DNA from 3 places in the Exiguobacterium sp. SH5S13 genome. Region 1 is predicted to be linked to each of the others. Evidence: riboswitches for the same ligand, from Rfam matches in the RefSeq annotation. Region 1 holds a riboswitch; each other region holds the start of a gene.
What was found. A riboswitch is a leader RNA that binds a small molecule or an ion and turns the genes downstream of it on or off. The one in region 1 is predicted to bind S-adenosylmethionine.
Positions count from the first base shown of each region.

Region 2: linked by a shared signal. The riboswitch ahead of metK (methionine adenosyltransferase) and the one ahead of mtnK (S-methyl-5-thioribose kinase) in region 1 are both predicted to bind S-adenosylmethionine.
Region 3: linked by a shared signal. The riboswitch ahead of msrA (peptide-methionine (S)-S-oxide reductase MsrA) and the one ahead of mtnK (S-methyl-5-thioribose kinase) in region 1 are both predicted to bind S-adenosylmethionine.

Region 1 is NZ_SJUS01000022.1:45,660-55,821, reverse strand. It holds gene mtnA (S-methyl-5-thioribose-1-phosphate isomerase) at 1-1,012, opposite strand, end outside; gene mtnK (S-methyl-5-thioribose kinase) at 1,009-2,163, opposite strand; SAM riboswitch class I at 2,245-2,347, opposite strand; SAM riboswitch class I at 2,553-2,655, shown strand; gene EVJ30_RS11605 (2,3-diketo-5-methylthiopentyl-1-phosphate enolase) at 2,727-3,881, shown strand; gene EVJ30_RS11600 (2-hydroxy-3-keto-5-methylthiopentenyl-1-phosphate phosphatase) at 3,878-4,528, shown strand; gene EVJ30_RS11595 (methylthioribulose 1-phosphate dehydratase) at 4,525-5,142, shown strand; gene EVJ30_RS11590 (cupin domain-containing protein) at 5,156-5,689, shown strand; gene EVJ30_RS11585 (TerC family protein) at 5,732-6,562, opposite strand; gene folE2 (GTP cyclohydrolase FolE2) at 6,817-7,725, shown strand; gene EVJ30_RS15185 (hypothetical protein) at 7,764-7,931, opposite strand; gene EVJ30_RS11575 (rhodanese-like domain-containing protein) at 7,928-8,227, opposite strand; gene EVJ30_RS11570 (DUF2711 family protein) at 8,263-8,982, opposite strand; gene pta (phosphate acetyltransferase) at 9,060-10,049, opposite strand.
Region 2 is NZ_SJUS01000006.1:74,816-84,977, reverse strand. It holds gene EVJ30_RS05405 (MDR family MFS transporter) at 1-69, opposite strand, end outside; gene mnmL (tRNA modification radical SAM protein MnmL/YtqA) at 246-1,223, shown strand; gene mnmM (tRNA 5-(aminomethyl)-2-thiouridylate-methyltransferase MnmM) at 1,177-1,746, shown strand; gene EVJ30_RS05390 (alpha/beta fold hydrolase) at 1,778-2,494, opposite strand; gene EVJ30_RS05385 (GNAT family N-acetyltransferase) at 2,586-3,056, opposite strand; gene EVJ30_RS05380 (YtxH domain-containing protein) at 3,221-3,718, shown strand; gene metK (methionine adenosyltransferase) at 3,760-4,968, opposite strand; SAM riboswitch class I at 5,100-5,219, opposite strand; gene pckA (phosphoenolpyruvate carboxykinase (ATP)) at 5,537-7,108, shown strand; gene EVJ30_RS05365 (alpha/beta hydrolase family protein) at 7,138-7,899, opposite strand; gene ytkD (RNA deprotection pyrophosphohydrolase) at 7,880-8,353, opposite strand; gene EVJ30_RS05355 (glucose-6-phosphate isomerase) at 8,452-9,804, opposite strand; gene EVJ30_RS05350 (iron-containing alcohol dehydrogenase) at 9,911-10,162, opposite strand, start outside.
Region 3 is NZ_SJUS01000029.1:28-10,189, reverse strand. It holds gene EVJ30_RS13140 (CPBP family intramembrane glutamic endopeptidase) at 1-70, opposite strand, end outside; gene EVJ30_RS13135 (lysozyme family protein) at 158-841, shown strand; gene EVJ30_RS13130 (DUF1643 domain-containing protein) at 875-1,462, shown strand; gene EVJ30_RS13125 (GTP-binding protein) at 1,481-2,677, opposite strand; gene EVJ30_RS13120 (hypothetical protein) at 3,013-3,279, opposite strand; gene EVJ30_RS13115 (SMP-30/gluconolactonase/LRE family protein) at 3,292-4,173, opposite strand; gene rlmN (dual-specificity RNA methyltransferase RlmN) at 4,337-5,398, opposite strand; gene EVJ30_RS13105 (amidase family protein) at 5,468-6,862, opposite strand; gene EVJ30_RS15310 (hypothetical protein) at 6,983-7,144, shown strand; SAM riboswitch class I at 7,189-7,288, shown strand; gene msrA (peptide-methionine (S)-S-oxide reductase MsrA) at 7,351-7,869, shown strand; gene EVJ30_RS13095 (GRP family sugar transporter) at 7,899-8,762, opposite strand; tRNA gene EVJ30_RS13090 (tRNA-Ala) at 8,905-8,977, shown strand; gene EVJ30_RS13085 (four-helix bundle copper-binding protein) at 9,094-9,426, shown strand; gene EVJ30_RS13080 (3'-5' exonuclease) at 9,494-10,060, shown strand.

The DNA of each region.
Region 1 (10,162 bases):
CATGGTGTGTGATGTCCGTCTCCGTCGGTTCGAACACGCCCGCTTCGGTGATGAGTCCGGTGATCAGTTCAGGCGGTGTGACGTCAAACGCCGGGTTAAAGACGGTGATCCCGACCGGCGCCGTCGGTTGTCCGCCGATATGGGTCACTTCTAGCGCGCTCCGCTCCTCGATTTGAATCACATCGTCCGCCGTTAAATCAAACGTCGAGTGCGGGGCCGCGACGTAAAACGGGATCCCGTAATGTTTAGCCAGGACGGCGAGCTGGAGCGTGCCGATCTTATTGGCGACGTGACCCGTCCGTGTGATGCGGTCAGCGCCGACGATGATGGCGTCGACTCCTTTCGCCTGAATCGTCCAAGCGGCCATATTGTCGGTGATGAGCGTGACGTCGATGTCGGCCCGGTCGAGCTCCCAGACGGTCAGGCGTGCCCCTTGGAGGAGCGGCCGCGTCTCACAAGCGAAGACGTTAAACGCGATACCTCGCTCTTTCCCGACGTAAAACGGCGCGAGCGCAGTCCCGTAACGCGACGTCGCGATCGCCCCGGCGTTACAGATCGTCAAGACGTTCCCCCCTGCCGGCAGCACCGTGAGCGCATGCTCCCCGATGGCCCGATACGTGTCGACGTCTCGCTCGAACAGCGCGATGGCCCGATGTTTGATGTCAGTCGCGATTCTTTCAAAGTCGTCTCCGACGTTGAATCCGAGAAGCGACTCGATCACGTTTTGCAGATTGACCGCCGTCGGACGGGTCGCGATCAATCGACGGCCGACGAGGTCGAGCCGGCGTGTGAAGTCCGGGTCATCCTGGAGGCGGACCGCTTCTTTCGCGAGCACGAATGCGCCGAAATAGGCGATGGCCGGCGCGCCTCGGACTTGTAACGTCTCGATGGCGTGCTCCGCCTGTTCGAGCGTCGCGATCGTCACGTACCGCTCTTCATGGGGCAGTAACGTTTGGTCTAAAATGACGAGCTCGTCCCGGTTCGGGTCGAAGCGAATGTTTTGGACTGTCATACGCGTACCCCCGCTAACAGCGTCACTAAATCATCGATCGAACGGATATCGTGGCGCTGTTTAATGAGCGTCGTGCCGAGCGTGAGCGCTTCCCGTTTCCGCTCGAGCCGGACCGTTTCCGGTAACGTCTCGAGGTCAGCGACTCCGGCGAGGCCGATGGCGCGGCGAATCAGTTCGCATCCGGCATAGCCGATCGTGTCGCTAAAGATGGTTTGAAGTAGCTCATCGACGAATCCGTCCGTGTTGAACGGTTCGACCGCCGTCTCAAACTTCGTCCGGAACGTCTTCTCAAACGTCTCCCATACCGTCAATACGTCCGTGAACCGTTCGAACCGTTTGAGTGGGTCATGGAACGTCGATAGCGTCAAATGGGCGACGATTTGCCCGATGTCAAAGCCGAACGGTCCGTAAAAAGCGAACTCTGGATCGATGACTTTCGTCTCTTGTTGCGTCGCGAAGATACTGCCTGTATGTAAGTCTCCGTGCAAGAGCGCGTCGTGTTTCGTGACGAAACCGACTTTCAGTTTCGTGACCTCCACTTTCAATTTCTGGTCACGCCAAAGCGCTTCGACGTCCTGACGGAGCGCGGTTTCGATGTTGTTCGATTCGGCATCTTTGTACGGATCGGTGAAGATCAGTTTTTCAGTGATGTCGCACAGTTCCGGGTTGTAGTAATCCCGTTCTTTCCGCTTCTTCTCAATCGGGCCGGCCGTATAGTCTGACGTCTCAAACAACGTCTGTCCTAAAAACTCACCGATGTGACGGGCGAGTTCAGGATACGTTTTCCCTTCCAAATAGCCCGTCCGGACGATATCAAAGTCGGACAAGTCCTCTAAAATCGTGTAGGCGAGCGTCCGGTCACTGCCGAGAACGACCGGGACGAAACGCGGGACGACGCTAGCGAATTCGCGCAACGCGAGCTGCTCGATCCACGCCCGTTCAAGTGTGAGCGGCCAACTCTCTCCGACGACTTTCGCATACGGTAGCGCCTGCTTGACGATGAGGCTCGTTTCGCCTTGACGGATGCGGAAGACGAGGTTCAAGTTGCCGTCCCCGATCTCCTCGCAATGCGCGATGCCCCCATCTTCGAGTAACCCTAACGTTCTGACGTGCTCGACGACTGTCTGTTCTGTAAATGGTTGATAAGCCATGTCTGTTTCCCCTTTCGGTATATTCCCCACAAAAAAAGCCCCTTTCTCCGCGAGAAAGAGGCACAGCCGTAACGGTTGTTCCTCTCATCTGTCAGACGTATGTCTGGTGGATGTAGCACCGTGCCTACTGGTCGGTTGCTGCGGCGTCATCGGGCCAATTCCCTCTGCCAACTCGCGATAAGAGTGTCATATTCGATTGTGTGAACTTGTTGTGATGAATGTTACTTACTCGAGCACCAAGTTGTCAACGTCAATTTTCGGACCCGGTGTTGTCTTTTCCCGGGCATATATAGAAACAATGAATTCAACTATTTTTTCTCAAAAAAAGGAATTGACGAACCGGATATTGTGTGACAAAATTCAATTAAATTTCACAACTTCAAAATACATTCTTATCAAGAGCAGACGGAGGGGACAAGCCCGATGATGTCGCAGCAACCGACCCGATTGGGCACGGTGCTAATTCTTGCAGCGTAAGCTGAGAGATAAGAGTTCATTTTTTTATGATGACCTCTTGCCTCGGCATGGGGTCATTTTTTGTTTGACCGGAAGGAGGAACGAACATGAGTATTACTGCCACATATGAAATCAGCCGGACGAACCGCGTCGCGACTGTCGCCGAGAAAATCGCCCTTGAACTGACCGTCGGCACATGGACGGAACTGCCCCACCTAGAGCAAGAACAATTAAAGGCGTATCGGGGCGAGGTCGTCTCAACGACGCACACGGAAACGACGAGTCGCTTCACAATCCGTTATCCGCTCCATAACGTCACGCCCGACTTCTCATCCATCTTGACGACGACGTTCGGGAAATTATCGCTCGATGACTCGGTACGCTTGATCGACTTGACGTTACCCGAAACGCTTGCGTCTGAATTCCCCGGAGCAAAGTTCGGTGTTCAAGGCGTTCGTGAGTTGCTCGACGTCCATGATCGCCCGCTCGTCATGAGCATCTTTAAAGGGATCATCGGCCGTGATTTACGCTTCTTAGAACAGCAACTTCGAGACCAGCTCGCCGGCGGCATCGACATCGTCAAAGATGATGAAATCCTATACGATAATCCGCTCACTCCGTCGCTTGAACGAGCTAAAATCGGGGCGGCCGTCATCCAAGAACAGTTCGAAACGACCGGGAAACGTTCGCTCTATGCCATCACGCTCAGCGGTCCGGTGTTCGGGCTACGTGACCAAGCGCTCCGCTTGATCGAGGCGGGCGCGACGGCACTGTTGTTCAACGTCTATACATACGGGCTCGACACACTCCGCGAACTCGCGAGCGATCCAACAATTAACGTCCCGATTTTGGCGCATCCGGCGTTCGCCGGCGCCTTGACCGGCTCGATCAGCCACTCGCTCTTGCTCGGGAAATTGTTCCGCCTCGCGGGGGCCGACTTGACGCTGTTCCCGTCCCCATACGGTTCACTCGCGACACCGTCCGATGAGGCGTTCGCGATTCGGGATAGCAGTGCTCGGCCGCACTGGGCGAAGCCGATTCTACCGGTCCCGTCGGCCGGCATCCATCCGGGGCTCGTCCCGGACATCATCCGTGATTTCGGCACAGACGTCGTCATCAACGCCGGCGGCGGCATCCACGGTCACCCAGACGGCGCGGCTGCCGGGGCCCGGGCGTTCCGACAAGCGATTGAGCAAGTAGTGGGCGTGGCGAGCCAGACGAACGAGCTCGAGGCCGCGCTAAAGGCGTGGTCAAAACAATGACGATTCACATCTTGTGTGACTTCGACGGGACGATCACGGCCGAGGACAACATCATCGCTTTGATGCGGGCGTTCGCACCGCCCGAATGGCACGCGCTCAAAGACGACGTGCTCGCTCAAGACATCTCGATCCGCTCCGGGGTCGGACAGATGTTCCAGCTGTTGCCGAGCGCTGACGCTTCGGCGTACCGTGACTACTTGCTGGACCGCATCACCTTGCGCCAAGGTTTCTCGACGTTTTTGGCAGAAGTCCGGCAACAAGTTTGGAAGTTCGACGTCGTCAGCGGCGGCATGGACTTTTTCGTGTACCCGATCTTGCAAGACCACGTCGCGCCGGACCACATCTACTGTAACGTCGCCGACTTCTCGGGCGAGACGGTACGCGTCGACTGGCCCTACGCCTGTGACGCGCATTGCACGAATGATTGTGGTTGCTGCAAACCGACAATCGCCCGGACGATCGTCGATCCCGTTGATCGCTTGATCGTCATCGGTGACTCGGTGACCGACTTCGAGATCGCCAAACGGGCCGATTTCGTCTACGCCCGTGGGCAACTCATCACGCTCTGTGAAGCAGAAGGCATCGCCTACGCCCCGTTCGAGACGTTCGACGACATCACCCATCACATGAAGGAGGTGCACGTATGAGCGTGACCGCACGTTGGCTTGAACTCGCCGACATTAAAGACGAACTCGCCGCGCGCGACTGGTTCCCCGGAACGAGTGGCAATTTGGCGATTCGTGTCTCCGACGACCCGCTGACCTTCCTCGTCACGGCGAGCGGACGCGATAAACGAAAACGGACCGCGGACGATTTCGTCCTCGTCGACGCGGCCGGCAGGTTACTTGGCGAACAAACTGGCAAACCGTCCGCTGAGACGTTGCTACACGTCGAGGTGTTCAACAAGACTGCGGCGACGTGTTCACTCCATGTGCACACGGTCGACAACAACGTCATCTCCGAGCTCCATGCCGTGAACGGTGAGGTCGTCTTCACGGGGCAAGAGATCATCAAGGCACTCGGGTATTGGGAAGAGGACGCGGTCGTCCGGGTCCCGATCATCGACAATCATGCCGACATCCCGACGCTCGCGGCCGCCTTCGCGCCTCACGTCCATTCAAGCGCCGGTGCCGTCCTCATCCGTAATCACGGCATCACGGTCTGGGGCGAGACGCCGGCTGCGGCGAAACGTTATTTAGAAGCATACGAATTTTTGTTCAGCTACACGTTAAAACTACGCGCCTTAGGCGTCCATTCATAAGGAGGAACTATCTATGGCAACTGTCTATTTCCAACAAACCGAAGAACGTCTCGTCGACCAATCTGAAGTGAACGTATTTTTAGAATCGCGCGGTATTCTGTATGAGCAGTGGGACATCGCTAAACTTCCGGTCGCGCTTCAAGAAAACTACGAACTGACGGACGACGACAAGCAAGCCATCCTCGCAACGTTCCGTGACGAGATTCAAGACGTGTCGGAGCGCCGCGGCTATCAAACGGCCGACGTCATCTCGCTGTCTGACGCGACACCGAACTTGGACGAACTGCTCGTCAACTTCCAAAAGGAACACCATCATACGGACGACGAGGTCCGCTTCATCGTCAGCGGGCACGGCATCTTCGCCATCGACGACGCCGAACGTGGCTACTTCAACATCGAACTCAATCCCGGCGATTTGATTTCGGTCCCGGTGAACACGCGCCACTACTTCACGCTCCAAGACGACCGCCAAGTCGTCGCCGTCCGCATCTTCGTGACGACAGAAGGCTGGGTGCCGATCTACGAGAAGCAAGACGTGACTGCCTAACAAAAAATCCTGCCTTCCGCATACGCGAAAGACAGGATTTTTTTAATGCTTGACCGCTGTCGGTTTGGAAGAGAACCAACCCCAAACAGCAATCCCGACCATGACCGACCAGAAGAACAGTGTCCAACCTAACGAGTGGACAAAACCGTCTGGAAGACCCATGAACGCGAACGGTGTACCGGCAATCAGTTCCTTGAAGCCAGGGTGTTCGAGGACGAGTACCGTCAACTTCACACCGACCCAGCCGACGATGAGGAAGGCGGCCGTCTCAAGTGTCGGACGTTGATGCAGCAGCTTCACGAAGACGCGGGCCGCGAATCGCATCAAGATGACCCCGATGAGTCCACCCGTCAAGACGACGAAGAATTGACCTGAGTCGATTCCACCGATCTCTCCAAGACCGAGCGGCGGCAAGCTGACTGCGAGTGCGACCGCTGCCAAGATCGAGTCGACCGCGAAAGCGATGTCGGCGAACTCGACTTTTACGACCGTCCACCAAAACTCTTTTTTCGTGACCGGCTTCTCGGTAATTGCCGTCTCTTCTTTCGCCTCAGCGGCGAGGTCTTGTCTTGGATCCATCTTGCGCGCCTTGTACGTCATATATAGATGTCGCGCGCTCATCCCGATCAAGTAAAGGGCACCGAGTGCTTGGACTTGCCAGACGTTGATTAAGAACGAGATTAAGAATAATGCGATGAAGCGGAAGACGAACGCTCCTAATAAACCGTAGAATAGCGCTTTCTTCTGTTCTGTCCGCGGCAAGTGCTTGACCATGACGGCCAACACGAGCGCGTTGTCTGCAGATAGTAGCCCTTCAAGACCGACGAGTACGACGATGATCCAGGCGTACTGCAGGATTAACTGCCAATCCATTTAAAAACATCCCCTTTTTTTGTGTGTTCTTTCATATTTAACAGTGATCTATTTTTAAGTTCACAGGAACATTTTATTTCTGTGCGTAAATTAAATCAATCTTCTTTCGTTCAATGTCTGAAGTTTTTTCCGCAGAACAGGTTCAAAGCATGTTCGCGAAGCAAAATGATACCCAGTTTGTATCCATTTCGTGATAAAATCCTAACAAGAACGAGTGGCGGTCATTTGCCCTCTTAAAAAAGGAGAATCCGATTATGTCTACAAGCCATGTCGCTTTACCTACTAAAGCAGAACGACATAAACTATTCGGCTCGGTCCCGCCGGTCAAAGGTACGAAACCGACAGAAAAAGATAAAATGGTCGATCTTCAAAATACACCTAAGAACTTCTTGTTCGCACTCGACAGCGTCGGGATCTCGAACGTCAAACATCCCGTCAACATCGAAACGCCAGACGGCATCCAAGCGACGGTCGCAACGTTTGAATTAACGACATCACTCGTCCAAGATCGTAAAGGCATCAACATGTCACGCTTGACGGAACAGCTCGACGCGTACCATACGCAAGGCTGGACGTTATCAAACCGCTCGCTCATCGAGTTCGCCCAAGAACTCGCCGAGCGTATGGAACAAACGGAAGGTCAATTGACGGTCCGCTACCCATGGTTCTTCAGCCGGAAAGCACCGGCGACGGGCCTCAGCGGTCTTATGAACGCTGACGTCATGCACAACGTGACATACAACCTCGAGACAGGTATGGCGAGCGTGACGGTCGGTCTCGTCATCAACGTGACGACGCTATGCCCATGTTCAAAAGAGATCAGCGAATACAGCGCCCATAACCAGCGCGGCTACATCACAATCGAAGCCGGTCTTGACGAAGCGTCGCTCGACGGCTTCGACTGGAGACTCGCATTGCTCGATGCGGCGGAGTCGAACGCATCGGCACCACTTCACCCGGTCTTAAAACGTCCGGATGAGAAACGGGCTACAGAAATCGCTTACGAAAACCCGCGTTTCGTCGAAGATATGGTCCGCTTGATTGCAGCCGACTTGTACGAGATGAAACAAGTCGTCAACTTCTTCGTCGAATGCCGAAACGAAGAGTCGATCCACCAGCACGACGCCATCGCGTCAATCACGTTCGATAAACGTGACAACTAAAAACGAGTGAAGCCAGATACTTGGCTTCACTCGTTTTTTTATACACTTTGTATGAGGCGGATCGTCAACAAAAGGACAATCAGGACGATCCACACCGCCCAGATGGTGCGCCATCTGTTCCAGTCGAGACGCTTCACGAACGCGTATACCGTCAAATAGAGGACGATCAAGAGCGGAATGACGACCCACGGATTGTCGAGCATCACGCTTCGACGTCACCGTCCCAAGCGAGCATGCCGCCCTCGACGTTGACGACTTTGAACCCTTCCGATTCCAAATAGTCGCACGCCGTCTGGCTGCGTCCGCCCGAGCGGCAGATGACGTGATAGACGTTGTCTTGCGCGAGCTTCTCGGTCACGCCCGGGAATTCAGACAGCGGATAGAGCGGCACGTTCGGGATATGGCCCGCGTCGTACTCGTCTTGTTCGCGTACGTCGATGATGTGGAGCGACTCCCCGTTCTCAAGCTTTTCACGTAATTCGGTTGCATGGATGCTTTGCATGCTGTTTCCCCCTTAAATTGTTATCCCCTACTAGTTTACCTCAGTTTCGTGTCGGACAAACTCCAATTGATGATCGTCTCGTCATCGCAGTAGAAACCTTTCAGACCACAACGTTCGACCATGTCACTTACCCAAGACTGACTGCCGCAAAATAAAGTGAAGTGGCTATCCCATGGCGGTACGATGAGCCAATCATGCTGATAGCCGAAAAACGTGCGATGATTCATGTGCCATGTATCGGCTGCAAGAACTTCTCGAATATTGATAAGATGGCGCTCCGTACAAAATTCGTCGCCGCTCCATATCCATTCTTCTCCCGTCTCCAGAAGCGCCCTTAATACCCGATTCTTTAAGAAATCAGACAGCTCGCCTTCGCCAGGTGGGAGCAAATTCTCGCGCTCGCAAAATTCAATGATTCGATTTGCGCCTTCTTTATCTTCGGCATGCGGTTTCAACGCCCCAATCATCGTTCGGAGTGCGTGATCGATACGTTTGACGTCTTCAAAACCAAGTTGGCGTCGCATGTCTTCCCATGCGACGGCATGAAAATGCTGTTCCACTTCGTTTTTGTTCATCTCGACATATCGGTCAATTGCGGTAGGATCTTCTATCGGTCCGAGAAACGGATGGTACGCGACGAACACTTCTTCAAACACGCCCTCATAGTAAGTTTTAATCGGAAAATCATCTCCACCGCCGAACATGGCGTAGCGATGTCCTTCCGGTAAAGTGATGGCTCCCTCAATCTCCTCCATGTGACCGCCTCCTTTTCCAATAGTTTACAACTACGCATCAAAAAAAGCATCCTCCACTGTGGGAAGATGCTTCTGACTTACGCTTCGTTGCGCTCGTCAATCGCTTGTGCCGCTGTGATGAGCGTCAATTTATAGACGTCTTCTTCATTACAGCCACGCGACAAGTCGTTGACTGGCTTGTTGAGACCTTGCAAGATCGGTCCAATCGCTTCGTATCCACCGAAACGTTGAACCATCTTGTAGCCAATGTTCCCGGCTTCGAGGCTCGGGAAGACGAACACGTTGGCGTTACCGGCAACTTCAGAGCCCGGTGCTTTCTTCGCTGCCACGCTCGGGACGAACGCTGCGTCGAACTGAAGCTCACCATCGATTGGAAGGTGTGGCGCTTTCTCTTTGGCGAGACGCGTCGCTTCGATGACTTTCTCGGTTTCAGGCGACTTCGCCGAACCTTTCGTCGAGAAGCTGAGGAGCGCGACTTGCGGCTCGATGCCGAACGTCTTCGCCGTCAACGCTGACAAGTAGGCGTTCTCGGCAAGGTCGGCCGCGTCCGGTGCGATGTTGATCGCACAGTCCGAGAAGACGTATTGCTCATCGTCACGTACCATGATGAACACACCTGATGTCTTTTTGATGCCTTCTTGCATCTTGATGATTTGAAGTGCCGGACGGACCGTATCGGCCGTCGCATGCATCGCACCCGAGACAAGACCTTCCGCTTTGCCCGTGTGGACGAGCATCGTACCGAAGTAGTTCACATCTGACGACAACAATTCACGAGCTTGTTCAGCCGTCGCTTTGCCTTTACGGCGCTCGACGAACGATTCGACGAGCGTGTCGATATCTTCGTATGTCGCTGGGTCATACTGCGTCAAGTTCGAGATATCAAAGCCGTGTTTCGCTGCGACTGCATCGATGTCCGCTTTCGGACCGACGACGATCGGGTTGACCATGCCGTCATTTTTTAAACGGACTGCAGCTCCAAGGACGCGCTCATCGACGCCTTCTGCTAAGACGATGGTCGGACGAATCGGGCTGACTTTTTGCTTCAACGTGTCAAATAATTTCATGGTAAGTGAACTCCTTTTCGATTGGAAGATATCTATGTTTTCTCTTTAGGACACATTTGTCCGTATGCGTGTTTTATTATACACAGTCCTTTTTTTAAAATAAACTATTCTGC
Region 2 (10,162 bases), on a different contig from region 1:
CGCCGCCGTTGTATTGAGCGCCATCGCAATGACTAGAATCCATACCGAAATCGGCATTTTATTGTTCATACCCGTTACTCCTTTCATTCCTTTAAACGATAAAAAATCCGGCACGAAGGCCGAATCTGTGATGAGTCCTTCTCCAAGCTAACGGAACGCTACATAACTGTCAAGAAAAATTACTTATTATGAAGTAAAGCAAGCCCCACCTTGTGATAGCATGAGCAAGGAAGGAGAGGATAGCATTGAATAACCCGTTTGGCCAAGCTAGATTTCACAAATTAAATGAAGCGTATCGTCGCGAATTCGGCGAGAAAGTGTTCAAAGTCCCGCTCGATGGCGGTTTCACTTGTCCGAACCGCGACGGCCTCGTCTCAAAAGGCGGCTGCACGTTCTGTTCGGATGACGGCAGCGGCGATTTTGCCGGCAACGCCTGTGATCCGATCCCGGTCCAGTTCGCCGAAGGCACGGCCCGTCTGCATCGGAAATGGAAGCATGCGTTGTATATCGCCTACTTCCAAGCGTTCAGCAACACGTACGCACCCGTAGAGCGCTTGCGCGAACTGTTCGAACCGGCACTCGTAGAAGAAGGCGTCGTCGGTCTGTCGATCGCGACACGACCCGACTGTCTGCCAGACGACGTCGTCGACTATCTCGCTGAGTTGAACGAGCGGACGTCACTCACGGTCGAACTCGGCCTGCAGACAATCCATGATTCAACCGCGAAAAAGATCAACCGGGGCCACGACTATAAGACGTTCCTCGACGGTCTCGCGAAACTGCGGAGCCGGAACATTTCCGTCTGCGTCCATATCATCAACGGTCTTCCTGGCGAAACGCCAGACATGATGCTCGACACGGCCCGAGAAGTTGCTAAAATGGACATACAAGGAATCAAGATCCATTTGCTCCACGTCTTAAAACAGACGCCGCTCGCCAGACAATACGAGTTAGGGCTGCTCGAACTCATGGACGAGACGACATACGTCTCGCTCGTCTGCGATCAGCTCGAGTACTTACCGCCTGAGATCGTGATTCATCGATTGACGGGCGACGGTCCACCCGACTTATTGATCGGACCGACGTGGAGCCGGCACAAAATGGCCGTTTTGAACGCCATCAACGCCGAGTTGGAACGTCGTGATTCCTTCCAAGGAAAAAAGAAGGATGAGATCTATGGGATTAATGAGAGTTTTACCGTTCGCGAAGCATCTATTAAGTGAACACGTTACAGACGGTGCCGTCGCCGTCGATATGACGGCCGGCAACGGACACGATACATTGTTTCTAGCAGAACGAGTCGGCAGCGGTCACGTTTACGCGTTTGACGTCCAAGAGGCGGCAGTCAAGGCGACGACAGACCGCATCACCGCCGCCGATCTGCTTGATCGTGTCTCGGTCGTCCACGACAGCCACGACACGGTCAAGGCGGTCGTCGCGGATGAAACCCGTCCGATCACGGCGGCCGTCTTCAATCTCGGCTACTTGCCTGGGAGCGACAAGTCGATCACAACGACCGGCAACACGACGATCGACGCCCTCGAGCAATTGCTCGACGTGATGGCCGTCGGCGGTGTCATCGTCGTCGTCATCTATCACGGTCATGAGAGCGGGAAAGTCGAGCGGGACGAGGTGCTCGCGTACGCCGAGGCACTCGACCAAAAACGAGCCGGCGTCCTCCGTTACGGCTTCGTCAATCAAATCAATCATCCCCCATTCATCGTGGCGATCGAAAAACGGGCATGAAAACAGGCGACTCGCGTGAGTCGCCTTTTGTCTATTCCCGAATCAATTCATAAAACGTGATGAGCGTCTCCGCGAACTTCGTGTTCAGCCGTTCATAGCCAAAGTGTGGGAACCCTTCGAGCCGACGGATGTAGACTTGATCGCCGCCGATTTTGCGGCAGACGTTCAACGTCAGCCTCACGTCGGCGAAACGATCGTCCGGCGCGTAGAAGCAAGCGAGCGGTAAGCGAGGTAAATGTTTCTTCTCCTCTTGATGCTCGACGATCTCTTCTTCGATTTCGCGGTACTGCGCGTATGTGATCTCGCCGAAACGAGACGACTCTTCCCCGCCGCCGGTGAACGTCATCATACTGAGCGGCAAATCGGGGCGGAACCGGTCGACCGCACTGGCGACGACTTGCTTGAGCCCGCCGATTTGGCGGGACGAATGCCAATCAAAGAGCGGGGAGATGTATGTCAAACTCCCGAGCGGCACGTCGTACTCTTGCAGGAGGCGGTTCGTCAAGAGCGCCCCGAGACTGAAGGCGATGACGTGAATCGGTAGTTTGGACTGACTCGCTTCCCGTAGCGTGTTCTTGATCAGCTGTTTATGGTCTTCTGCCGTCAGTCCGACCGTCTGTCCGGTCACGACAAGCACCTCATAGTCGACACTGAGTCGCTGCAAAAATGCTTCGCTGAGCCGGGACGTGAACTGCAACGGGTAAACGATCACGATAACCCCTTTTCGTGATTCTTCTTCATATGTCATGCTGTCACCTCATTATTAGTATATGTCTCATCAATTCTAACAAAAAACATCAGCCGCTGACTGATGTTTGAAAGAAAATCCGTCTGGAGTCTTAGCGTGGGTCGTAGCGCAAATGGATAAGCTCCATCGGTTGATCATACACTTCTTCTTGAATTCGGTTCAGTTCGGTGAACGCTTGATGGCTTAAGAACGCGATCGCCTGCTCGTTCGAACTCTCGACATACAGCTCGATCGGCTGCGCCTTCCGCTCTTGGAGATGTGTCAGCAGTTCTGCCCCAAGTCCTTGGCGATGGTGAGCCGGATGAAGATAGAGACGAAGCACTTCCCAAGTATCACCGCGGTCGATCGCATGGTAAAACCCGATGACGTCTCCTTCGGCCTCACCGACGATGAACAACTGTTCTTTCGCTTCTTCACTCGAACCGATGGCCCGGACGATCTCTTCTTGTTGATAGGCGCGCTCCATCACCTTAGACCGAACGTCATCTGTCACACTGATGGTCGCAAGTGCGATATCTCGAATCGTGGCGGCATCTTCTGGTACGGCTTCCCGCATCTTCATAACAGCTTCCCCCTTTTGGCCAATCTAGTACTATCATTCCCCATCACGTAAAAAATATCCTGCCCTTCTATTACTTTTTCGTGTCGAAATAAAGCAGAACGTTATTTTCTATTTTAACTAGGGTATATGAGTACCAATGCCAACTTACAAAGGAGTGTTTAGACATGGAACCAACATTACAAAACGATCCACACGCAGATAACGCCAACAACCCGAATCGCCAATTCGACCAAACCAACTCGGGTGGTCCTAGAATCAACGTCGTGACCGGGATGCTTCTCGGTGCGCTCGTCGGCGGTCTGATCGCCCTACTTAGCTCGTCGAACCGTGAGACGACGAAACAGTCGCTCACGAATGCGAAGTCGTCTGTCGGCGGTCTCGTCGACACGATCAAAGAAGATCCGGCCGGTAAAGCGTCTCAAGTCATCGAGCAAGTGAAATCGGCGTCAGGTATGATTCAAGAAGTGTCGACCGATGTGCAAAACGTCTATGAAAAAGTTGTCGGTGAAGTCGACACGGTCAAAGAAGACGTGAACAAAGTCGTCGAGACGGCCCAGGAAACAAAATCAGATTTGCAAGATATTGGTGAGAAAGTCGTCGAGGCGAAAGATACAGCACTCGGCAACGAGAACGCAACAAACGAAAATAAACCACAAGCATAATAAAAAAACGACCTTTCTCGCGAAAGGTCGTTTTTTTATGCTTATGCGAAACGTTTTGCGCCTTCTTCAAGCAATGCCGCTTTGTCCGTCTGCTCCCATGGGAGTTCAACGTCTGTGCGACCAAAGTGTCCGTAAGCTGCTGTCTGTCTGTAGATCGGGCGACGAAGGTCGAGCATCTTGATGATGCCGGCCGGACGAAGGTCGAAGTTCTCACGAATGAGTTCAACGAGTTCAGTCTCGCTCAATTTACCAGTGCCGAACGTGTCCACCGCGATTGAAACCGGGTGTGCGACACCGATCGCGTATGCAAGTTGAACTTCCGCTTTGTCAGCAAGTCCAGCTGCAACGAGGTTTTTCGCCACGTAGCGGGCCGCGTATGCTGCCGAACGGTCAACTTTGGTAGGATCTTTACCTGAGAACGCACCACCGCCGTGGCGAGCATATCCACCGTATGTGTCGACGATGATTTTACGTCCTGTAAGACCTGCATCACCTTGTGGTCCACCGATGACAAAACGGCCAGTCGGGTTGATGAAGTACTTTGTCTCGGCATCGATGAGTTCAGCCGGGATGACTGCTGCGATCACGTGTTCTTTAAGGTCCGCTTGGATTTGCTCGAGCGTGATGTCTTCTGCGTGTTGCGTCGAGATGACGATCGTATCGATACGGACCGGGTTGTTGTCTTGGTCGTATTCAACAGTTACTTGCGTCTTACCGTCTGGACGAAGGTAAGTGAGCGTTCCGTTTTTGCGGACTTCTGCCAAGCGACGTGACAATTTGTGAGCGAGTGAGATTGGGAGCGGCATGAGTTCAGGTGTCTCGTTCGTTGCATAACCGAACATGAGGCCTTGGTCACCGGCACCAATCGCATCGATTTCTTCGTCAGTCATTTGACCTTCACGAGCTTCGAGCGCTTGGTCGACACCGAGTGCGATGTCTGCTGACTGCTCGTCGATTGCTGTGAGTACAGCACAAGTCTCAGCGTCAAAACCATATTTGGCGCGCGTGTAGCCGATCTCACGAACAGTTTCACGTACAACTTTCGGGATATCCACGTAAGTCGATGTCGTGATTTCACCAGCTACGAGCACGAGACCTGTCGTGACAGACGTCTCAGCCGCAACGCGGGCGTTTGGATCTTCAGCCAAAATTGCATCCAAAATCGCATCTGAGATTTGGTCACAAATTTTATCCGGATGTCCTTCAGTGACGGACTCCGAAGTGAAAAGTCGACGGTTCAAGTTTGACATTTCGAAAAACCTCCTATTAATAAGGGTGATGTGTGGACGGTACTCGTTCCCCTTACGCGTTGCTTTGGGACGGTAATGAAAAAAACCTTTCGCCACGTTCAATGGGAAAGGTTGAATCGTTCTTCCTTACCCTCTTATCGTTCGAAGCTGTCGCTTCGCTTCAGGATAGCACCTTTTCCGAAAAAGACTACAGGATCGGACGGTTGCTGGGCTTCGTAGGGCCTTGTTCCCTCCACCGCTCAGAATAAGAGTATCCGTTACGAACACCATCATATAAATGCCATACCGTTCTGTCAAGCGTATCTGCTTAATTTGTAAATTTCTTCGTAATCACGGAAATCATTTATGTTTGTGAAATATCAAACATTTTTTTGACGGTTTCCGTTTTTTCACTCCCCGCTTATACAGAATATGTTAGAATGTCTTTGTAAGAAAGCGCTTACTTTAAAGGGTAAAGAAATGCTTGTTTTCGATTAGTGTGTCACATATAATGAAAATGTCATACTAATTAAACGCGGAAGTATGCGGATTTCATCCACATCTATTTAGGGGAAAGGTGGGATTCAGGATGGCGACTACGCTCCTGAAAATCGAAGAATTAATTAAGGGTGCCGATGTATTACGGAACTTAACGGTTCCAGAACTGGTGGAAGAAGCCATTCGTAACGGTGAAGGCGTACTGACGAAAGACGGGGCTTTATCGGTCAGTACAGGGAAATTCACAGGACGGTCACCGAAAGACAAATTCGTCGTCCAAGATGAAGTCAGCAACTCGTTAGTGGACTGGGGGCCGATCAATCAGCCGATCGCAGAAGAAAAGTTCACCGCTCTTCTCGACAAAGTCCTCACCCATCTCGAGACGAAACAGAAGCTGTATTATCTCGAAGCTTCGGCTGGAGCTGACGAGCACTACACGCTACCTGTACGCGCCATCACCGAGTACGCGTGGCACAGCTTGTTCGCGAAGCAGTTGTTCTTGCGAGAGTGGCCGACGAGAGCTGCGTTTGACCCGTTCACGGTCATTTATGCACCGAGCTACAAGGCCGACCCAACAGTTGACGGGACGCACTCAGAAACATTTATCCTCGTCTCGTTCGCCAAACGTACCATTCTGATCGGGGGAACAGAATACGGCGGCGAAATTAAAAAATCGATTTTCTCGGTCATGAACTTCCTATTACCTGAACAGCACGTCTTGTCGATGCATTGCTCGGCCAACGTCTCGGACGCCGGGGAGACGGCGCTCTTCTTCGGACTATCGGGCACGGGAAAGACGACGCTATCGGCCGATATGGAACGGCATCTCATCGGTGACGATGAGCACGGTTGGTCACCAGACGGCATCTTCAACATCGAAGGCGGTTGCTACGCCAAGACGATCAACTTGTCGCGTGAGAACGAACCTCAAATTTATGACGCCATCCGTTTCGGATCGTTGATCGAAAACGTCATCTTGAACGAAGACCGCTCACCCGACTACAAAAACATCTCGCTCACCGAAAATACGCGAGCAGCTTATCCGATTCAATACATCGATAACGCGATGCTCCCTTCACGGGCCGGTCACCCGAACACGATCGTCTTCTTGACGGCCGATGCTTACGGGGTGCTCCCGCCGATCAGCAAGTTGACGAAAGAGCAGGCGATGTATCACTTCCTATCTGGCTACACATCAAAACTAGCCGGGACGGAGCGCGGCGTGACCGAGCCACAAGCAACGTTCTCGACTTGCTTCGGCTCACCGTTCTTGCCGCTCGCCCCGGAACGATACGCCGACATGCTCGGCAAGTTGATCGAACAGCATAACGTCGACGTCTACCTCGTCAACACGGGTTGGACCGGCGGGGCTTACGGTGAAGGGTCGCGTATGAAGCTCAGCTACACACGGACCATGGTGAACGCCGCGATCAACGGTCAATTGCGTGACGTCGACACTGTGAAGCACGACATCTTCAACGTCGACATCCCAGTCCATATCGACGGCGTCCCACAAGACGTGCTCAACCCACGTGACACTTGGAAAGATACGGCTCATTACGATGTCGAAGCGCGAGCGCTCGCCTTGAAGTTCCAACAAAACTTTAAACGATTCACGAAAGCGAGTGAGAAGGTCATCGCGGCCGGCCCAATCGTCTTCTAACTCAAAATGACTAGTACCCCGCTCGGGTACTAGTCATTTTTTCTTGCAATCGCCAACATCCAATCCATCGCTCGGTCCGTCGTCTTCCATTTTTCCCAGAACGGGAGCTGATGGGCGAACGGCAAGATCCAAAGCTCTGCTTGCGAACCGATCTTGTCGGCGAGGGCGGTCGCATGACGAAGCCGGACTTGCTCGTCGTCCGTCCCATGAATGAGTAGCGTCGGCGCCTGCCAGTCTTTGAAGAGCGGAGACCGTTCGACATACGCCTCATGGACCGCCGCCGGGTCTCCCCCGGTCATCCGGCGCAACATCTTCCGCATCGAACGCTGTTCTTCATACGTCCATTCCAAATTCGTCACACCCGCCCACGACGTGACCGACGTGACGGGACGTTTTGATGCGAGCGACAACGCCATCATGCCGCCCCGGGAAAAGCCGAGGGCGTGGATCGTCTCGTGCGTCCGGCTAACGCGGTCATACAGAGACACGACGTCCTCTAAGTCGGCGCCTCCGAAATCCTCTTTTCCGGTTCCCCCGTGGTTCCCGCGATAGACCGGCGCCACGACATGGAACCCTTTCGCCGCGAATTGCATTAGCCGAGGCAACCGGACGTCACCAATCCTCCCGGTGCCGCCTCGTAAATAAAACAGCACCTGGCCGTTCGGGCGTTTTGGCGTGATCGTGTAGGCGACGACTTCTTCCCCGTCACTCGTCTCGTACCAACCTCGATGAACGGGGTATCCCGCATAAGGAGGCAGGACGTCGACTCGATCAAACCAACTTTTTGTCATGGAGTACTTTCATCGTTTCGGGCAACACTTTATCTTTCATCATGAAACTGTAGCGGCCGTTACGGAGCAGGTTCGTCGGTAACGTGTCCAACAAGACGGCCCCGTCGGTCTCATCGACGGCCGGATGATCCTCGAACCGTTCGATTTCCGCAAAATAAATATTTTTGATGACGGTGTCACCACGCCCGAGCACCCGGTACTGCCCTAAATAATGGAGCGTCTTGACGACACCTCCCGTCTCCTCGTACACTTCCCGAATCGCCGCGTCGTCTTCGTGTTCTCCGGGTTCGACTTTCCCTCCCGGAAATTCGAGTCCGCGCTGCTTATGCTTCGTGAGCACCCATTTGTCCGCATAGCGGGCGACGACCCAGACGTGAAGCGGCGTATCCGAAAATGGATAGTGCTCGAAGCTCAACTCGACTTTATTGTGATAGTAGTCCGTGAATGTCAACATAGTCCATCCCTTTCTTTCCCGTGTCTACTCTCACTTTACCTTGTCTCACCCTAGTTTCAAACAAAAAAATAGGCCCGCCGAGGCGGACCTACAATAAATCATTGGTTTAAGCGCTTTTCAAGCTCAGCTTTTTGTTCCTCGTAACCTGGTTTTCCAAGCAACGCGAACATGTTCGCTTTATATGCTTCAACACCTGGCTGGTTGAACGGGTTGACTCCGAGAATGTAGCCGCTCATCGCGCACGCCTTCTCGAAGAAGTAGAACAAGTAGCCGAGATGATATGGCGTCATCTCTGGCAATTCGACGACGAGGTTCGGCACGTTTCCGTCCGTGTGGGCGAGGAGCGTTCCTTCTGCCGCCTTGTCGTTGACGAATTGGATCGTCTCACCGGCAAGGAAGTTCAAGCCGTCGAGGTCTTGTGCGTCTTCAGGGACGTTCAACGCGTGACGGACGTTCGTGACACGGATGACCGTCTCGAACAAGTCGCGGCGACCTTCTTGGATGTATTGTCCCATCGAGTGGAGGTCAGTCGAGAAGTCAACTGCCGCCGGGAAGATCCCTTTGTTGTCTTTGCCTTCTGACTCGCCGTAAAGCTGTTTCCACCACTCTGATACATAGTGGAGTGCCGGTTCGTAGTTGACGAGAAGTTCGATTGATTTACCTTTCGCATACATGGCGTTACGGACGACCGCGTACTGGTACGCCTCGTTCTCTGAAAGTTCAGGTGAACTGTAGGCATTTTCCGCGTCACGCGCACCTTCCATGAGGGCATCGATATCGATGCCTGCCGCCGCGATTGGAAGCAAACCGACTGGTGTGAGGACAGAGAACCGTCCACCGACATCGTCCGGAATGACGAACGTCTCGTAACCTTCTGCATCAGCGAGCGTCTTCAAAGCGCCACGGGCACGGTCTGTCGTCGCATAAATGCGCTCGCGTGCGCCGTCTTGGCCGTACTTCTCTTCCATGAACTGCTTGAGGACACGGAAAGCAATTGCCGGCTCTGTCGTCGTTCCCGATTTTGAGATGACGTTGACTGAGACTTCTTTGCCTTCGAGTACTTGAAGCAACTCCGTCATGTACGTTGACGAGATGTTGTGGCCCGCGAAGAAGACTTGCGGGGCGTTACGCTCCTCTTTTGACAACACGTTGAAGAATGAATGTTGCAGCATCTCGATGGCTGCACGAGCGCCGAGATACGACCCACCGATTCCGACGACGACGAGGACGTCTGAGTTGTCGCGGATTCGTTCAGCGGCCGCTTTGATACGTGCGAACTCATCCGTATCAAAATTCGTTGGAAGGTCGACCCAGCCTAGAAAATCGCTGCCGGCACCGCTCCGGTCGTGGATGACCGAATGGAGTGCTTTCACCGTTTCTTGCATTTGATCGACTTCGTGTTCCCCGACGAAAGACAGGGCGTTAGAATAATCGAAACGTACTGTTGACATGGCATTTCCTCCTTTAAATCGCTCATCTAAGAGCCATACATGACCCATCATAAACGGAAACGACGGATTCGTTCAATCATTATTGCAAAATAGGCATCAAATCGCCTTATTTGCTCAGCTCGAGAATCGTAGCCACGTCTTCGCGTTCGAGTGTACGGAAACGTCCGAACGCTCCACGTTTCATCGCTGAATCAAGGATCGCCTCGAACGTCGATTCGTCGATCTCATAGTCGCGGAGCGAACTTGGCGCACCAAGTTGGTCGAAGAAGGCACGGACCGCTGTGATCGTGCGTTTCGCCGTCTCGACGTCGGTCGCACCCGGTTCGACGTCGAATACTTCTGTCCCGAGTCGTGCGAA
Region 3 (10,162 bases), on a different contig from region 1:
GCCGGGCGTTGAATAGTTGTACGATCAATAAATACGCAAGAATAATCGTAAAGACGACCTGTTCAAGCATCTATATCCTCTCCTGTCCTTCCTGTTAGCTATATGCTACACTATTCGGGTATTGTCTAGAAAGCTAGGAGGCGGAATCTTGAAACGAATGATGCTGCGACTGACCGGCGTAATGCTTGTGATCGTGCTGTGCCTCGGCGCAATCGGCTGGTTTGGTCAACATGATAAAGTGAACAACGCCCTCTACCGGGCCTATTACGGTGACCACGGTATCCCGGCGGTCCACCAAGACGTCTACAAGGAAGCCGCGGCCACCTATGACGTCGATTGGCGGCTACTCGCCGCCGTCCACCGTGTCGAGACGATCTTCTCGCACAGTTCATCGATGCGCTCTTCGGTCGGCGCGATCGGACCGTTCCAATTTATGCCGCGGACGTGGCTCGGTTGGCAGTACGATACGGATGACCAAAAAGGTGATGTCCCGGAAGACGAAGTCGATTTGACCGACTTGACGCTGATTGAGCAGTACGGCGGCTTAGGCCGAGACGGGGATGATGACGGCAAGGCCGACCCTCATAGTTTGGTCGACTCGGCCCATGCCGCCGCTTACTATTTGAGCGAGCACGGCGGGCAGACGACTGATTCGGTCGACTCGATTCAAAACGCCATCTTTGAATACAACCGGAGTGACCAGTACGTGTCAGACGTCATGTCCTTTTATGAGCAGTACCAGGACGAGCTGTCGTTACTGCCTGGTGACGCGACGACGACAACGCAGCAGGTCGCCCGGTATACGATCCGGTATCTCGATTGGTTCGCAGGCTGGGCATGACCCGGCACTATTTGGTTAAAGTGAGGAAACAACATGAACACGCATATCGAGGAAGTGACGATTCGAGTCAAATCGATATTTAACGAAGACAAGACAAAGCGTTACATGCGAACGTATGAATTCACCGATGTCGTCGATGGGGTAATTTGTGCCGTCATCATCTATTCTCCACGGATGAGCGATGCGTTCTTATCAGGTACGACATCTCAACGTGCCTACATGCTCATGCGGAACCATTTGGACAAACCGATCCGCGAGATGCGCGTCATCAGTCTCGTCCCGACGCTCGCCATCAATGACAACCTACCCTACGTCGAGTCCCAACTCGACGAAGTGAATTTTCATTACGTGGAAGAGACGCTCGACGAGGTCGAGACGAGCGGCGGCATGATCATCGTCGGTTGGGGCTCACCCGGACGCCTCATGCACCATTCCACACTGTACAAGACGTTATTCGCCGAGCATGAGGCGAGCATGTATTGTATCGGTACGACGTCAAAAGGCGAACCGCAACAAATTCGCATGGCCAACGAAAATACGATACTCGAAGCGTTCAATAACGAATCGATCAAACCGAAATTTAAGATCTTGAAAGAGACAAAACAGGACGACTCGAAATGAGTCGTCCTGTTTTGTCTCTTATTCGTATGTCCGTACCGCGTCATATCCCGGCAAGTTGTCCGAGAGCGTCGACCAATCTGACGCCATCTCCTCATCCGACAGCAGACAACGGTCGAGTTCACGCTCGACAGGCTCACGGTCCATCCGCTGACCGATTAACACGAGCTCGGTCTGTCGATCCCCATACGGCTCGATGTAATCCGTCTCGAGCTCTGGTTCGGCGGCAAACATCTGCTGTCGCTCTACTTCCGGGAGTGTCGCCAACCAGCGGCCGGCGTGTTCGAGCGTCGACGCGTACCCCGCTTGTGAGAACAAGCAGGCGATGTCGCTCCGAGAAGCGATCCATAAAAACCCTTTGGCCCGGACGATTTCTTCCGGGAACTGTTCGATCCACGCGAGCAACCGCTCGGGATGGAACGGACGGCGGCGGCGATAGACGAATGAACTGATGCCGTATTCTTCGGTTTCAGGGGTATGGTCGTCTGTCTCGAGCTCTTGGATCCATCCGGCGGCGTGCATCGCCTGGTCAAAGTCGAACAGGTTCACGTTTAAAATGTCAGACAAACTCACGTTGCCGTATGTGCTTGTCAGTAACCTCGCTGCTGGGTTTAGCGCACGAAGCAGACCCGCAATCTCATTCAGTTCGGCTTCCGTGACCCGGTCCGCCTTGTTGAGGACGATGATGTCCGCAAATTCGACTTGGTCGACGAGTAGATCGACGACTTCCCGGACGTCATCCGTGCCGACCGCCTGTTTACGTTCATGCAGCGATTCGCCCGAATTGAAATCTTTTAAAAATCGATATGCGTCGACGACCGTCACCATCGCGTCAACATACACCCGGCTCGTCAAGTCGATACCCAAGGCTTCATCCGCATATGTAAACGTCTGCGCGACCGGGATCGGTTCTGAGATGCCTGACGACTCGATGATGATGCCGTCGAGCTGTCGGTCAGTCGCGATCTCGCTGACCGCCTCGAGTAAATCTTCTCGCAACGTGCAGCAGATGCAACCGTTAGACAGCTCCAACAACTTCTCGTCCGTCCGCGAAAAGCCCGCCCCTTCAATCAATCGCTCATCGATGTTCAGTTCACTCATATCGTTCACGATGACGGCATATTTTTTACCGTCCCGATTGTTCAACATATGATTGAGCAACGTCGTCTTGCCACTTCCCAAATATCCGGACAAGACTGTGATCGGAATTCGTTTCATGATGTATACCACCTTTAAATCGTAATCATTACTTTTTAGATAATGAACGGGATCACGTCCGTTGTCAACAAAAATACACGCTCAAAAGGAGCGTGTTTTCTTGTTGACTAACATAATTGTTATCGCTCGTCCTTCCGGCGCCCATGCTTTCCGCAGGCAATCCCGGAGCCACATCGCGACTCGCGTCGCTGCTGGGTCTCCGTTGGATTGCTTTCCTGCAGGAGTCGGGGCGCCATCGAACGAGCAACGCAAACGGTCGCCATCTAGCGGCCATTTGTCTTTTTCTGAGGCCTCGACGGCCGAAGAAAAAGCTCTGGATATGTTCTTCGTACCGGTTATTCTTCTAACGCTTTCCGTTCTGCCTCAGAGCGAGGATACGTGTTCGCTTGCCAATCGGCCCGGTAAATCGAATCAAGTTGCGTCAATCCGACCTCGTCATCATCCTTATCGGCATCCACACTCGGCGTCTCGTCCCACTTTGGTTCAAGATACGTATGGTCTTCTTTCCGGGCCCGGTCGTCCAATATCTTTTGAATCCCGACCCGAGCCACCGCCGCTAGTGCCAATCCGATTCCCGCTCGCACGAGCAATCGCTTCACCATAGCCTTCCCTCCTTAACGACCAAACCGATAAAGTGGCATCCCTTTCACGTCCGTATCGATCTTGAAGACCGAACCCGCATCCGGATGAGCGGCGAGCGCCTCGTCGTCCATGCCTTCCCGTGCCGTCGTGATTGCCAATTGTTTTAAGTCATCCCCGATAAAACTACACGACGTGACGTTCGGCGCCGGGACGATGACTTCAAGCACTTTTTGTCCCGTCTCCGGATTCCACCGCGTGACGCGCCCGCCTGCAAAGTGGGCAATCCATAAAAAGCCGTCTTCATCCGACGTCATGCCGTCCGGGAACCCGTCCTCATTCTTGAAATCAATGACGACCTCACCTTCCCCGAGCGTGCCCGTTTTCAAATCGAACGGGAACTTGCGAACCGTCTCGGTCGGCGTATCGATATGGTAAAACGACGTATGGTCAGGTGACCACGTCAACCCGTTCGATAACGTCAATCCGCTCAACATGACCTCGGTCGTGCCGTCGCGGTTCAAGCGGAACAACGTCGCCTGCTCAGACTCGTCTTTTAAGTGGAGCGTCCCGGCGAAGACACGACCGTACGGGTCGGCTTTCCCATCGTTGAAGCGAAGGACACCTTCCGGGTCATCAAGTTCGACGAGTTTATCGAGTTGTTTCGACGTTTCATCCCACTCATAGATACCATCCTTCAATCCGACGATCACGCCGTCGGTCACTTTAGGGACGACAAACCCGACCTGCTGTCCCATATCAAACGAAGATAATTCATCTTCTTTCTCATCGTACCACCAGAGCGCGTGCCCTTCGATATCGACCCAGTAGAACCGCTTCAGTTCAGCGTCCCAGCAAGGCCCTTCCCCGAGCGTGTTTCTGACTCGAATCCATAACGTAGCGTTTACTGTCTCCATTGAATTGCCTCCACTCTCTGCTTTGATATCAAAAGACTATTCCCTGAGGGGGTAAGGACTATTCATCATTCACAAAAATGTTTAAAGATATTTCTCGTCTGACGCATTATACGCCCGGGCACGATAAAAACGCTCCGAATCGAAACCGATCCGGAGCGCTCGTTTATTTGGCGCCTTCGACGTTCATTTGTTTACTGCGTAATTGACCGCATGCCGCATCGATATCGGTCCCGTGCTCGAGACGCACGCCCGTATTGATGCCCCGTTTTTTCAAGACGTCGTAAAACGCCATGATGTCCTCGGTCGTACTCCGTTCGTACTGGATGTGCTCGTTGACCGGGTTGTATGGGATCAAGTTGACGTAAGACTTGTCTTTGATGTCATTGATCAACGCCGCGAGTTCTTCGGCATGTTCTGGCAAGTCGTTCACTTTCGAGAGCAAGATGTACTCGAACGTGATCCGTTTATTCGTCTTCTCGACGTAGTAGCGGATCGCCGGCATCAGTTTATCGAGCGGGAACGCCCGGTTGATCTTCATGATTCTCGTCCGCAGCGCATCGTTCGGCGCGTGCAGCGAGAGGGCCAAGTTGATGCGCAGGTCAAGGTCCGCGAACTTGTAGATCTTGTCGGCGAGTCCACTCGTCGAGACGTTGATTTTACGAGGAGCGATCGCGAGACCGCGATCGTCTTTGACGACACGGAGGAAGTCGACCAAGTTATCAAAGTTATCGAACGGCTCCCCGATTCCCATGACGACGATGTGGCTGACGCGGTCACCTTCACCGACCTCGTCTAAATAGTGTTGGACGGTCATGATCTGTTCGACGACCTCGCCGGCCGTCAAGTCGCGTGTTTTTTTCAAGAGGCCGCTCGCACAGAAACTACAGCCGATGTTGCACCCGACTTGTGTCGTCACACAGACGGAACGTCCATACTTATGGCGCATGAGCACCGTTTCGATATAATGCCCGTCGTGCAGTTTAAGTAAGAATTTGACCGTGCCGTCACCCGCTTCTTGTTTGACGAACAGTTCTTGTGTCGTCAGCGCATAGTTCGCCTCAAGCTGTTCGCGCACTTCGGGACGAACCGCGATCTCGTCGAGCCGTCTGACACGGTCGATGTAAAGCGAGTCCCATATTTGTCTGGCGTGGTAGGCACTGTATCCCCAAGATACGCAAGCGTCCGACAGCTGATCAAATGTCAGCCCATATATAGATGATTTCATTGTAATCTGTCCTTTCTTCAATCCGCATACGTACCATTGTAGCGGACGTGAGCGACAGGTGCAACGTTCTTACATAGGCGGGATCGGACGCGTCACGTGGCGTTCGAACGCGTAGGCGATGCGGATGAGGTCTCGTTCCGCATAGCTCGTACCCGTGAATGACAGCCCGAAAGGTGCCCCGCTCTGTTTGGGCTTATATGGGATCGTGACCGTCGGGTGCCCTGCCTTCGCCGCCATATCGTAATTCAAGTCGTGTGGCAACGCCAGGGCGTGAAGCGTTTGTTCCATCAATAAACGATCGAGGCCGTCCGTTTTCGCTTGCCGGACATCGGCTAAGCGTCGCTCGAGGTAGCTCGACTCGGTCAAACGCCCTGATAACTGATTCGCTTTCTCGAACGTAACTTGTCCGTGCGGGATCGTTTCCGGGTGACGCTTGTTCCAGTCCATCACGTCCTTGAGCGTTTCATATGGGAGCGCTGTCGTCGCCAAATACGCCTCAATCCCGAGCTTGAACTCATGGTAGAGGACGTCGCCTTGGTCAAGTCCGTCGTTTGACGGCAGGTCGACTTCGACGAGCTCGACCCCGCTCGCTTTGAGTAACGCCAGCGCTTCTTGATAGAGCGTCTGTTCTTCATCCGACAGTTCCGTCTTCACGAAACCGACGCGCATGCCGACGGCTTGACGTTCGTCGAGACACGTCCGGTACGGTGGACCGGCCGGCAGATGTGTCGTCGCCGGGTCCGAGCCGTCTTCCCCGCACATCGCTTCTAGTGCGAGCACCGCGTCGCGGAGCGTCCGCGCCATCGGACCTGCCGTATCTTGCGACCGCGAAATCGGGATGATCCCACTCCGGCTGATGAGCCCGACCGTCGGTTTGATGCCGACGATGCCGTTATGGACGCTCGGATGGATGATCGACCCGCTCGTCTCGCTGCCGACGGCGAGCATCGTCAAGTTCGCCGCAACGGCAGCCGCCGAGCCAGAGCTCGAACCGCCGACGTCGAGATTGTCACCATACGGATTGAGCGTCTGGCCACCGACCCCGCTCCATCCGTTCGGCATGTCCTCCGTCAAAAAATTGGCCCATTCCGATAAGTTGGTTTTGCCGAGAATGACCGCCCCATGCTCACGGAGGCGGCGGACGAGTTCAGCGTCACGACCCGCAAAGTGATGCTCGAGCGCCACGGCGCCGGCAGTCGTCCTCATGAGTCCCGCCGTCTCGATGTTGTCCTTGAGTAAAACGGGAATACCGAGGAGTGGCAGCCGGTCTCCGCGTCGGTAGGCACGGTCGGCCGCCTCCGCCTCGAACAACGCGTCCGGGTTCACTTGGATGACCGCTTTCAGTTTATCGTTCAAGCTAGCGATCCGTGTCAAATAGTAGGCCGTCACGTCCCGGGCCGTGAACGTCCCTTCTTTATAGCCGCACTGTGCGGTCTCGATGTCTAGTTCAAATAAGTCTTGCATCCAATTCACTCCTTATAGGCAATGTTATTCGGTATTCGCTGAATGCATCGAATCCCCTTCTTTTTATCGCCATTGGATGTGCAACTTGATACACTAGAAGAAACGTTATTGGAGGTAGCCATGTCCCGCTCTTACATCCTTGTTTTACTGTCCGTGTTCGCCCTGTTCTTTCTACAATTGTTCGGGGATGATTTGCCGTGGGCATTCCCTGCGTCCATCGCCCTCATTATCTTGATTGTTGGTGCCACGCTATTTCAACTTCGGCGCACACCAAATCGTTGACGTTTAAACGAGACAGATGATATGATGCTGTCACCAACTACATATCGATATCTTGAGTGAACGAGAGACCTGGCTCTATGACTTCACAGCAACCTGCTTCGGCAAGGTGCTACTTCCAGCAAGGCATCGCCTTGGACGATATGACAAAACGCTCATGTCGATGACATGGGCGCTTTTTTTGGAATGAACATGAGGGGGATTTTATTTTGGAAAAAGCTACATTCGCAGGCGGTTGTTTTTGGTGCATGGTGACACCGTTCGAGGAACAGCCAGGCATCGAAGGCATCGTATCCGGCTATACGGGCGGACACGTCGACAATCCGACGTATAAAGACGTCAAGACAGGCACGAGCGGTCATTACGAGGTCGTCGAGATCACGTTCGATCCGTCTCAGTTCGCGTATGAGCGCTTGCTCGAACTGTATTGGATTCAGACTGACCCGACCGACGACGGCGGCCAGTTCCAAGACCGCGGGCAACAATATGCGCCCGCCATCTTCTATCATACGGAAGAACAACGCGTGAAAGCAGAACAGAGCCGCGACGCGCTCGCTGCGAGCGGAAAGTTCAAACAACCGATTGTGACGAAAATCTTACCGGCTGACGTCTTTTACCCGGCCGAAGACTATCATCAAGATTATCATAAAAAAAATCCGGCCCACTATAAAGCGGACCGGAAACAATCTGGCCGTGACGAGTTCATCGACCAGACGTGGACAAGCTGACAACGACGGGCCTCATACCCGTCGTTTTTTTAGCTCTTCGCGAGCCCTAACATAAAACCGGCGACCACGATCAGACCGATCCCCATAAACACGAAGACGCGTTCTTTCGACGTCTTTTCTTCTTTTAGCAAGTAAATGCCACCGAGTGTCGCGACGACGACGTTCAGTTGAGACAGTGCGAACGACGTGGCGATGCCGACTTCTCCGCTCGAGACGAACAACCCGAAGTTCCCGATCCCCCAGGCAAGCCCGGCGAAGATGTTCTTGAACGTCTTCGGATCAAACTTTTTCACATCTTTTTCACGAAGACTGAACAAGAGCGCGGCGATGAACATCCCGAGTGACTGCGGTAGGATGGCGGTGATGCCATCGACCTCAAAGTAGTTGGTGAGGACGGCGTACGTCACGTAACCGATGCTCGAAACGAGCAGCACGAGTAGCCCTTTTTTCAAAGCACTACTGCTGTCAGATTCTTTATGTTGTTGATATGACGTCATGACGGCCCCGATGATGATCAAGACGAGGGCCGAGAAGCCGAGCCATAGTTCAGTCGGCGTCTTCCAGTCCCCAAGGACGATGACCCCGAACAGTGATGTCCCGACAAGCTGCATCCCTGTACTGATTGGCATCGCTTTCGAGACGCTCAAAATTTGGAATGACTGGAATTGAAGGTATTGTCCGAGCGCCCAGAACACACCCGATATGAAACCAGTCACGATCGCGAGCGTCGTGAACTCTGGTTTGAAGACGAGCTCGATGACAGTCGCCATTACCATCGCGCCGATCGTCGTGCCGACCAATTGTTGAATCGGCTTGCCGCCGACAATAGATACGATAAGCGGGATACTCCCCCACATGAGTGCGGGCAGTAGCGCCAGCAAAATCATCTCCATATGTTGCACCTGCTTTCTTAATATAACATTCTGTCTGTTCTTCCCGGCTCTAGCGCCCAATAAACTTCAAAAATGATTTTCAAAGTTCTTTCGTTTTTCTTGTTGCCAAATCATTTATTAGAATGATATAATAATTTCCAACGGGGCATTAGCTCAGCTGGGAGAGCGCCACGCTGGCAGCGTGGAGGTCAGCGGTTCGAGCCCGCTATGCTCCATTCCTTAAGTCGGTCCACTGATGTGGACCGACTTTTTTCGTGTCCCCGCCTCGGTTTAAGTCGACACGAACCGGGTAATGATTGTAAGACATCATTTATCTTAAGGGGGACTTCCAATGAACCGAGCCGCTGTCGAAGAGACGATTTTGGCCGTGATCGATTGTATCCGAGCGAGCAATCATTGCTTCTCGAAATGTTTACAAGAAGAAGATCTGCTGATGGTCTCGGAATGCATCCGGTTGACGAAAGAATGCGCCGAAGTCGCCACGCTCACCTTGAACGCGCTCGAAACCGACTCGGCGTTCACAAGACCGATCGCGGCGCTCTGTGCGCAAGTGTGTGATACGTGTGCCGTCGAATGCGGGCGTCACTTGTACGACCATTGCCAACGTTGCTCTGAAGCTTGCTTGCGCTGCGCCGAGGCGTGCCGGCATCTCTCGGCCGCATGATCGCTTTCCCGTCTAACCTTGTGTTAGACTTTTTTTGTACAGATTTTTTGAGAAGAGAGGAACTTTTATGCCACATTCTATTCTAGCCATCGATGTCGAGACGGCCAATCGCGACAGTCGGAGCATCTGCTCTGTCGGTTGGAGTCTACTGACAGACGGTGAAGTCGTCGAGACGAACCAATGGCTCGTCAATCCTGAGGAAGACTTTGACCAAGGCAATATTCGCGTCCACGGGATTCGCCCGAGCGACGTCTGGGACGCCCCAGCATTACCCGAAGTGCTCGAACAGCTCTACCCGATTCTGAACGCCGTCGACGTCGTCATGGCCCATAACGCCGCGTTCGACATAGGCGCGCTCCGAAAAGCGATCGCCAAGTACGACTTGTTCTCTTTCCCGACGATTGAATACGGCTGTACCGTCAAGTTGTCCCGCAAGCTCTATCCGGGGCTACCGAACCATAAGTTGAACACGATGGCCGAGCATTTGAACGTTCCGTTCATCCACCACGATGCCGCCGAGGACGCCCGCGTCTGCGCCCTGCTCATGCGCGATATGATGGTCAAGACCGGGATCGCCGACGTGCGCGAGTTGCACCGCTACACGTCGGTCAAACTCGGAACGCTCGCTTATTGACGAAAGAGGCTGGGACATAACTAGCCTGTTTTAAAGCTTTTCAATAAAAAGAGGGGTTCGGTCACCGATTTTCGGTGGCCGGACCCCTTCTTTGCACTTCCC